DNA from 2 places in the Acidihalobacter yilgarnensis genome. Region 2 is predicted to be linked to the other one. Evidence: predicted binding sites of a transcription regulator. Region 2 holds the regulator's gene; the other holds the start of a gene.
The links. The regulator sigma-54, encoded in region 2, starts transcription at its own class of promoters, with help from an activator protein. The targets are predictions, from matches to a motif close to TGGCANGNTNCNTGCTT.
Positions count from the first base shown of each region.

Region 1: the regulator sigma-54 is predicted to act here: its motif matches at 1,182-1,198, upstream of BI364_RS15665 (P-II family nitrogen regulator).

Region 1 covers NZ_CP017415.1:3,245,907-3,249,317, reverse strand. Annotated here, with positions in the region: gene BI364_RS15670 (porin) at 1-967, shown strand, start outside; gene BI364_RS15665 (P-II family nitrogen regulator) at 1,276-1,614, shown strand; gene BI364_RS15660 (ammonium transporter) at 1,646-2,962, shown strand; gene BI364_RS15655 (ABC transporter ATP-binding protein) at 3,078-3,411, shown strand, end outside.
Region 2 covers NZ_CP017415.1:3,047,177-3,050,587, forward strand. Annotated here, with positions in the region: gene lptB (LPS export ABC transporter ATP-binding protein) at 1-509, shown strand, start outside; gene BI364_RS14740 (RNA polymerase factor sigma-54) at 583-2,043, shown strand; gene hpf (ribosome hibernation-promoting factor, HPF/YfiA family) at 2,280-2,600, shown strand; gene BI364_RS14750 (PTS sugar transporter subunit IIA) at 2,624-3,088, shown strand; gene hprK (HPr(Ser) kinase/phosphatase) at 3,097-3,411, shown strand, end outside.

The sequences.
Region 1 (3,411 bases), 200 kb from region 2:
ATCAACTTATGGCATTCAGAACAATATCAGCCAAGTCGGCGTGAAGGGTGACTTGGGTGAGGCCGGGGGCACGAAATTCATTTATAACTATGACATGTCCGTCGATCCTACATCTGCGATCGGATCGCCCTCAACATACTGGGCGTATTTGGGCGCGACCGGGCCCTGGGGAACGCTCAAGGCCGGTCGACTTGAATCGACCTATTTCAATGATGTGGTATTGCCCTTCACACCTTTTTGGTGGATGTATCCCACCGTAGTAGCAAATTTCGAGCAGGACAAGGCGATTTCTTACGTTTCGCCGACTATGGGGGGATTTACAGTATCTGCCGAGGGCTTCAACATCGGGAAGGGTTCGTCTGCCAGCAGCAAGTCGACGAACAATTACGGGCTTTCTGGCACCTATACGACGGGTGATTTCAGCTTCGCGGCAGGTTTTGAGAGCTTTTCCAAGTACGGGGATGGCGCCGCTAAGTACAGTGCATCGCCTTCGCAGACCGTATGGTTGACGCCGGTAAACGAATATTCCGGCGTATTGCTTAAGAATAAGGTGGGCCTGCGGGGTACTTACAGCTCGGGACCTTTGACTGTCAGTGTGGGGGGCTTCGGTTTCAAGCCCACGTCCATGCTGCTGACGGCGACGCAGAATACACATGAGATTTATACCTATCTTGCGACCGCGAGCTATGCCTTCAATCCGAAATGGACTGTGATGGGCAATGTGTCGACCACGACGCAGGGTGCTAGCGGCACGTTGTCTCGTACGCGCGGCACACTGACTACGCTGGGCTTGGCCTATGCGCCAATTAGCAGTGTGGCGTTCTACGCCGAATATCAGTATGCGGACAAAAAGGCCGTGGAAAGTGGATTGGACAGCGATGTGCTGGATGCTGCCGCAAGTTCGGTGGCGGTTCCCGGCACGAAGGCTGCTAGCCAATTCGTTATTGGGGGTACGTACAGCTTCTAGTTTGTTCCGTTTGTTTCGTTCTTGAAAAAATCCGGGCGCTCGTCGCCCGGATTTTTTTGTGTCCCATATTGGTGCGGCAGCCGAGCTTCATGAGGGAGTATACGGTTATTGACGTAGCATCATCGCACCATAATGGTGCGATGATGCTTGCGTTCTCTGGATGATTGTCGCTTTTTTGTATTAAAAACAATGGTCTTGTTTGGCCTTCTTTAAATGGCACGCCCCCTGCATGTCTGTGCCTCAAGCCCGCGTCGCAGGGTGCCAAGCCAATTAGGAGTGATTGCTATGGAAACGGGAGGCAAACAGGTATGAAGCTGCTCATCGCCATTATCAAACCCTTCAAGCTCGACGAGGTTCGGGAGGCGCTTTCCGAAATCGGCGTCAAGGGGATCACCGTCGCGGAGGTCAAGGGCTTCGGGCGTCAGAAGGGACACACCGAACTCTACCGCGGCGCGGAATACGTGGTGGATTTTCTACCCAAGGTGAAGATCGAGGTTGCTCTGGACGACGCTTTGGTCGATCAGGCCATCGAGGCCATCAGCAAGGCAGCCAGCACCGGCAAGATCGGCGACGGCAAGATATTCCTGTGCCCGCTTGAGCAGGCCATTCGTATCCGTACCGGCGAAACCGGTAGCGAAGCCCTTTAAGGCTATAAAAATCTAGATGAGGAAACTTTCGATGAAATCTAAGCACGCATTGGGAGCGATCGGGGGACTGTTCGGCTTGGTGGGCTTGTGGATGCTCCCGGGTTTGGCCATGGCTGCCGACGCAACACCGAAGATCAACTCGGGCGACACCGCCTGGATGCTGACATCCACCGCATTGGTTCTGATGATGACCATACCGGGCGTAGCGCTTTTCTACGGTGGCATGGTACGCAAGAAAAATCTGATTTCAGTGGCGGCGAAGACCTTTGCCGTGACCTGTTTGATCACGGCCGTCTGGACGATTATCGGCTATTCGCTGGCCTTCACTTCGGGTAATGGTTTCGTCGGTGGCCTGAGTCGCTTCTTCCTGAGCGGCATGGGTTACAACGCGATGAGCGGGACCATCCCCGAATCGGTGTTCATGACCTTCCAGATGACCTTTGCCATCATTACTCCGGCACTGATCATCGGCTCGATCGTCGAACGCATGAAATTCTCGGCAATGTTGTGGTTCATGGGCTTGTGGTCGGTGTTGGTTTATTCGCCGATCGCGCACATGGTCTGGGGTCCGGGTGGCTGGTTGGGTGGCGACGGCGTGCTCGACTTTGCGGGAGGCACGGTGGTGCATATCAACGCGGGTGTGGCCGGTCTGGTGGCTGCACTGGTGTTGGGCAAGCGTAAGGGGTACCGCAAGGATCCGATGCCGCCTGTGAACGTGGTGTTCACCATGGCCGGTGCCGCATTGCTGTGGGTCGGTTGGTTCGGTTTCAATGCGGGTTCTGCTGTGGCCGCCAACGCGACTGCTGGCATGGCCATGGCCGTGACCCAGATCGCAACCGGCATTGCCGCGCTGTCGTGGATGTTCGCCGAGTGGGCGGCTCGTGGCAAACCCACTCTGCTGGGCATGAGTTCGGGTGCGGTGGCTGGTCTTGTGGCGATCACCCCGGCTTCCGGTTTCGTGGGGCCGACCGGTGCCATCGTGATTGGTATCGCTGCCGGCGTGCTCTGCTTCTGGGCCTCGGTCTACCTCAAGAACATGCTCGGTTATGACGATTCGCTCGATGCCTTTGGCGTCCATGCGGTCGGCGGCATCGTCGGTGCGATGTTGACCGGCATTTTTGCGGCCGCGATGTTCGGTGGTGCCGGCTTGTCCGACGCGGCTGGCGGCAGCATCATGCATCAGCTCGGTATTCAGGGGTTCGGTGTCATGGTGACGATTGTGTACGACGCGATCATGACCTTCATTATCATCAAGGTAATCGACGTAATCATGGGTATCCGTGTGACGGAAGAGGATGAGGTCGAGGGCCTCGACGTTTCCCAGCACGGTGAGCAGGTCTACGAATAACAATCAAGCGATTGTGTTCAATCGAACGGGCGCCACTGGCGCCCGTTCTTTTTTATCTCTCCTTTATCTCGCTGGGCTCGAATGATCGGCGCGATCCCCGCATAATCCCCGCCCCATGAATGCCTCACATCCCAAAAGCGACGACGTTGCGCGGACATCCCAGCGTTTGAGCGTGGAAGGCTTACGCACTCCAGTAGTCGGTCCTTACTCGCTGTCGCTCGCAGCGGGCGAGTGTGTCGTGTTGACCGGACCGTCTGGAAGCGGCAAGTCGCTGCTTTTACGTGCAATCTGCGATCTCGACCCGTCCACAGGCATGGTGTTCCTGAATGGTCGAATGCGAGACGACTTCCCACCACGCGATTGGCGACGCTCGGTCGGGCTGTTGCCCGCGGAACCGGCTTGGTGGGCGGAGGTGGTGGGCGAGCATTTCCCGCAGGGTAGCGACGGCG
Region 2 (3,411 bases):
ATGCGCGCGCGCGCATGGGCGTCGGCTATCTGCCTCAGGAAGCCTCGGTATTCCGCCGCCTCAGCGTCGAAGACAATATCCGCGCGGTACTCGAACTGCGTGACAATTTCGACCCCAAGGCACAGAATGAAACCCTGGAAAGTCTGCTGGATGAACTGCAGATCGGGCATATTCGCAGCAGTCGCGGATTCAGCCTCTCCGGTGGTGAACGACGGCGTGTGGAGATTGCCCGTGCCTTGGCAGCCGAGCCCGCATTCATCCTGCTAGACGAACCCTTTGCCGGTGTCGATCCCATCTCGGTGCTCGATATTCAGCGCATCGTGCGACATTTGAGCGACCGGGATATTGGCGTCTTGATTACCGACCATAACGTACGTGAGACCCTCGGCATCTGTCAGCGCGCCTATATATTGAGCGACGGGCATGTGCTTGCCGAAGGCACCCCGGAAGATATCCTGGACAACCAGAAGGCCCGCGAGGTCTATCTGGGTCAGGACTTCCGCCTGTAAGCAACCCGAGATACCCAAGAGTCCGACGATGACCATTGCGTTAAACGCGAATTCAAGATAAACATCAAACGCGATGATCAAGCCTTCACTTCAACTCCGGCTGGGGCAATCCCTGGCGATGACGCCTCAACTGCAGCAGGCCATACGCCTATTGCAGTACTCGACACTCGAGCTACAGACACATATTCAGGAAGTCCTGGAAACCAACCCGATGCTCGAGGTCGACGAGGATTCCGGGCGAGTTGAGGGCGCGGATGGCGAGCAAATCAACGGCGAATCTCGCGAAGGCGCCGCCGAAGACAACCCATCCCAAGACACCATCCCAGACGAATTGCCGGTCGACAGTGCCTGGGACGATATTTACGAGCCGCCAACCGCAGCGGGCTCCGGCTCGTCCGAAGCCGATGACCGCGACCCCTACGAATCACAAAGCGGCGATGGCGAGTCGCTGATCGATCATCTGCTCTGGCAAGTGCACTTGGCACCCATGAACGAGCAGGATCGCCTGATCGCCATGACCCTGATCGACTCGATCGGCGGTGACGGTTATCTTCAGGAGGATATCGAGAACATCCGTGGATCACTCGCCGCGCAATTGCAGGCCGATCTCGAAATCGAGGACATCGAGGCCGTCCTCCATCTCGTGCAACGGCTAGATCCTCCAGGTTGCGGCGCCCGCAATCTGGCGGAATGCCTCGACATACAACTTTCTGAGATGCCACAAGATATACCGTGGTTGATACAGGCGCGGCGCTTGGTGCAATCCCATATCGACCTGCTCGGGAATCACGATCTCAAGGCACTGATGCGCCACCTGGAACTGGACGAGGCTGGCCTGCAGGAAACCATCGCACTGATCCAGTCGCTCAATCCGCGGCCTGGTGCACAGATCAGCAATAGCCGACCCGAATATATCGTCCCCGACGTGACGGTCCGCAAACAGGGTCAGCGCTGGCGCGTGGAGCTCAACTCTGAAGTTGCGCCGCGCCTACGCTTGAATTCCACCTACGCATCAATGGTACGGCGCGCAGACAGCAGCGTTGACAACACCTACATGAAAAATCAGCTGCAGGAAGCGCGCTGGTTCATCAAAAGCCTGCAAAGCCGTAACGAAACCTTGCTACGTGTCGCCACTGCCATCGTCGAGCAGCAGAGGGGGTTTCTCGAATATGGCGAGGAGGCGATGAAGCCCCTGGTCCTGCGCGACATTGCGGAACAGGTCGAAATGCACGAATCGACCATCTCTCGCGTCACTACCCAGAAATACATGTACACGCCCCGCGGCATCTTCGAATTCAAGTACTTCTTCTCCAGCCACGTCGGTACCGCCGATGGCGGTGAATGCTCCGCAGTCGCGATTCGCGCCATGATCCGCAAACTGGTCGAATCCGAACCCGGCGACAAACCTTTGTCGGACAGCAAGATCGCAGATCTGCTCAGCGAGAAGGGGATACAGGTTGCGCGCCGCACGGTCGCCAAATACCGAGAGGGCATGAACATTCCGTCCTCCAGCGATCGCAAACGACTCAACTAGACTCAAATCATGGAGATCTCACAAAATTCTTCGACTTGGCGCAATACGGACCGACACCCGCATTCCGGCCGTGACCAGGGAGCACAGTCGGGCGCCAGCGTCGAAACCCGGCGGTGGGAGATGTTACCCGCCGTCCACGCCCCGCACAGGGAACCGCGGACGGCGAGCAACGTCGGCCATGATGGCACCGCCCCCAAATGGGCAGTTAAGACACAGCCCTCAACGAGGAGTATCGTATGCAAATCAACCTGTCTGGGCACCACGTAGAGTTGACCGATGCACTACGCGACTACGTAAGCGACAAATTCCAGCGTCTCGAACGACACTTCGACAATATGATCGATGTCCACGTAATTCTTTCCGTAGAGAAATTGCGTCAGAAGGCCGAAGCCAGTCTGAACCTCAGCGGCAACCAACTCTTCGCAGATGCCGTCGACGAAGACATGTATGCCGCTATCGACTCGCTCGTCGACAAGCTCGACCGGCAGGTGATCAAGCACAAGGAAAAGACCAAAGACCATCACAAGGCCGAAGCGACCAAACGCACGGCCATCTGAAACACACAGGCGACACCTGAACCATGCAGATAGGCGAATTACTCACGACCGAACGCATCCTCAACGATGCGGACATCCACAGTAAAAAGCGGGCACTGGAGGCACTAAGCGAACTCCTGGCCAAGGGTGGACAGGTTTCCTCCAATGAGGTCTTCGATACCCTGCTCGCACGCGAGCGCCTGGGCAGTACCGGCTTGGGACATGGCGTAGCGATACCGCACGGCCGCATGGCTGGCCTCAAGGAAACCCAGGCCGCCTTCATCAAATTGAACGGGGGCATCGATTTCGATGCCCCCGACCAGGCGCCGGTTGATCTTCTGTTCGCCCTGGTGGTCCCCGAGGAGTGCACCAGCGAACACCTGGACACGCTCTCAAGACTGGCTCAGTTGTTCAGCGACCCGATCACCGTGCAACAACTACGGGGTGCCCACGACAGCGAGTCCGCCCTGGGACTGCTCAATGACTGGGATGCCAGGCACGCCGCCTAGGCGACGTCATGGACGCCACGCTCTCCGCTGAAACCCTCTATCAAGCCCTCGGCAAACGCCTCGAACTTTCCTGGGTGGCGGGACGTTCGAGCGGAGGGCAGCGTCTGTCTGCGGCCGATACTCACTGGGGCGGCGCCACCCTGGTAGGCCATCTCAACCTGATACACCCGCACTGCGTACAGGTACTGGGTAGCCGCGAATTCGCCTATCTGCAGCAACTCGACACCACCACCCGCGAGCACGCCCTGTCACAACTGCTCAACGGCGAGAGCGTCGTGATCGTCGTCGGTGGCGGAGAATCTCCGGACACCCGGATGATCGAA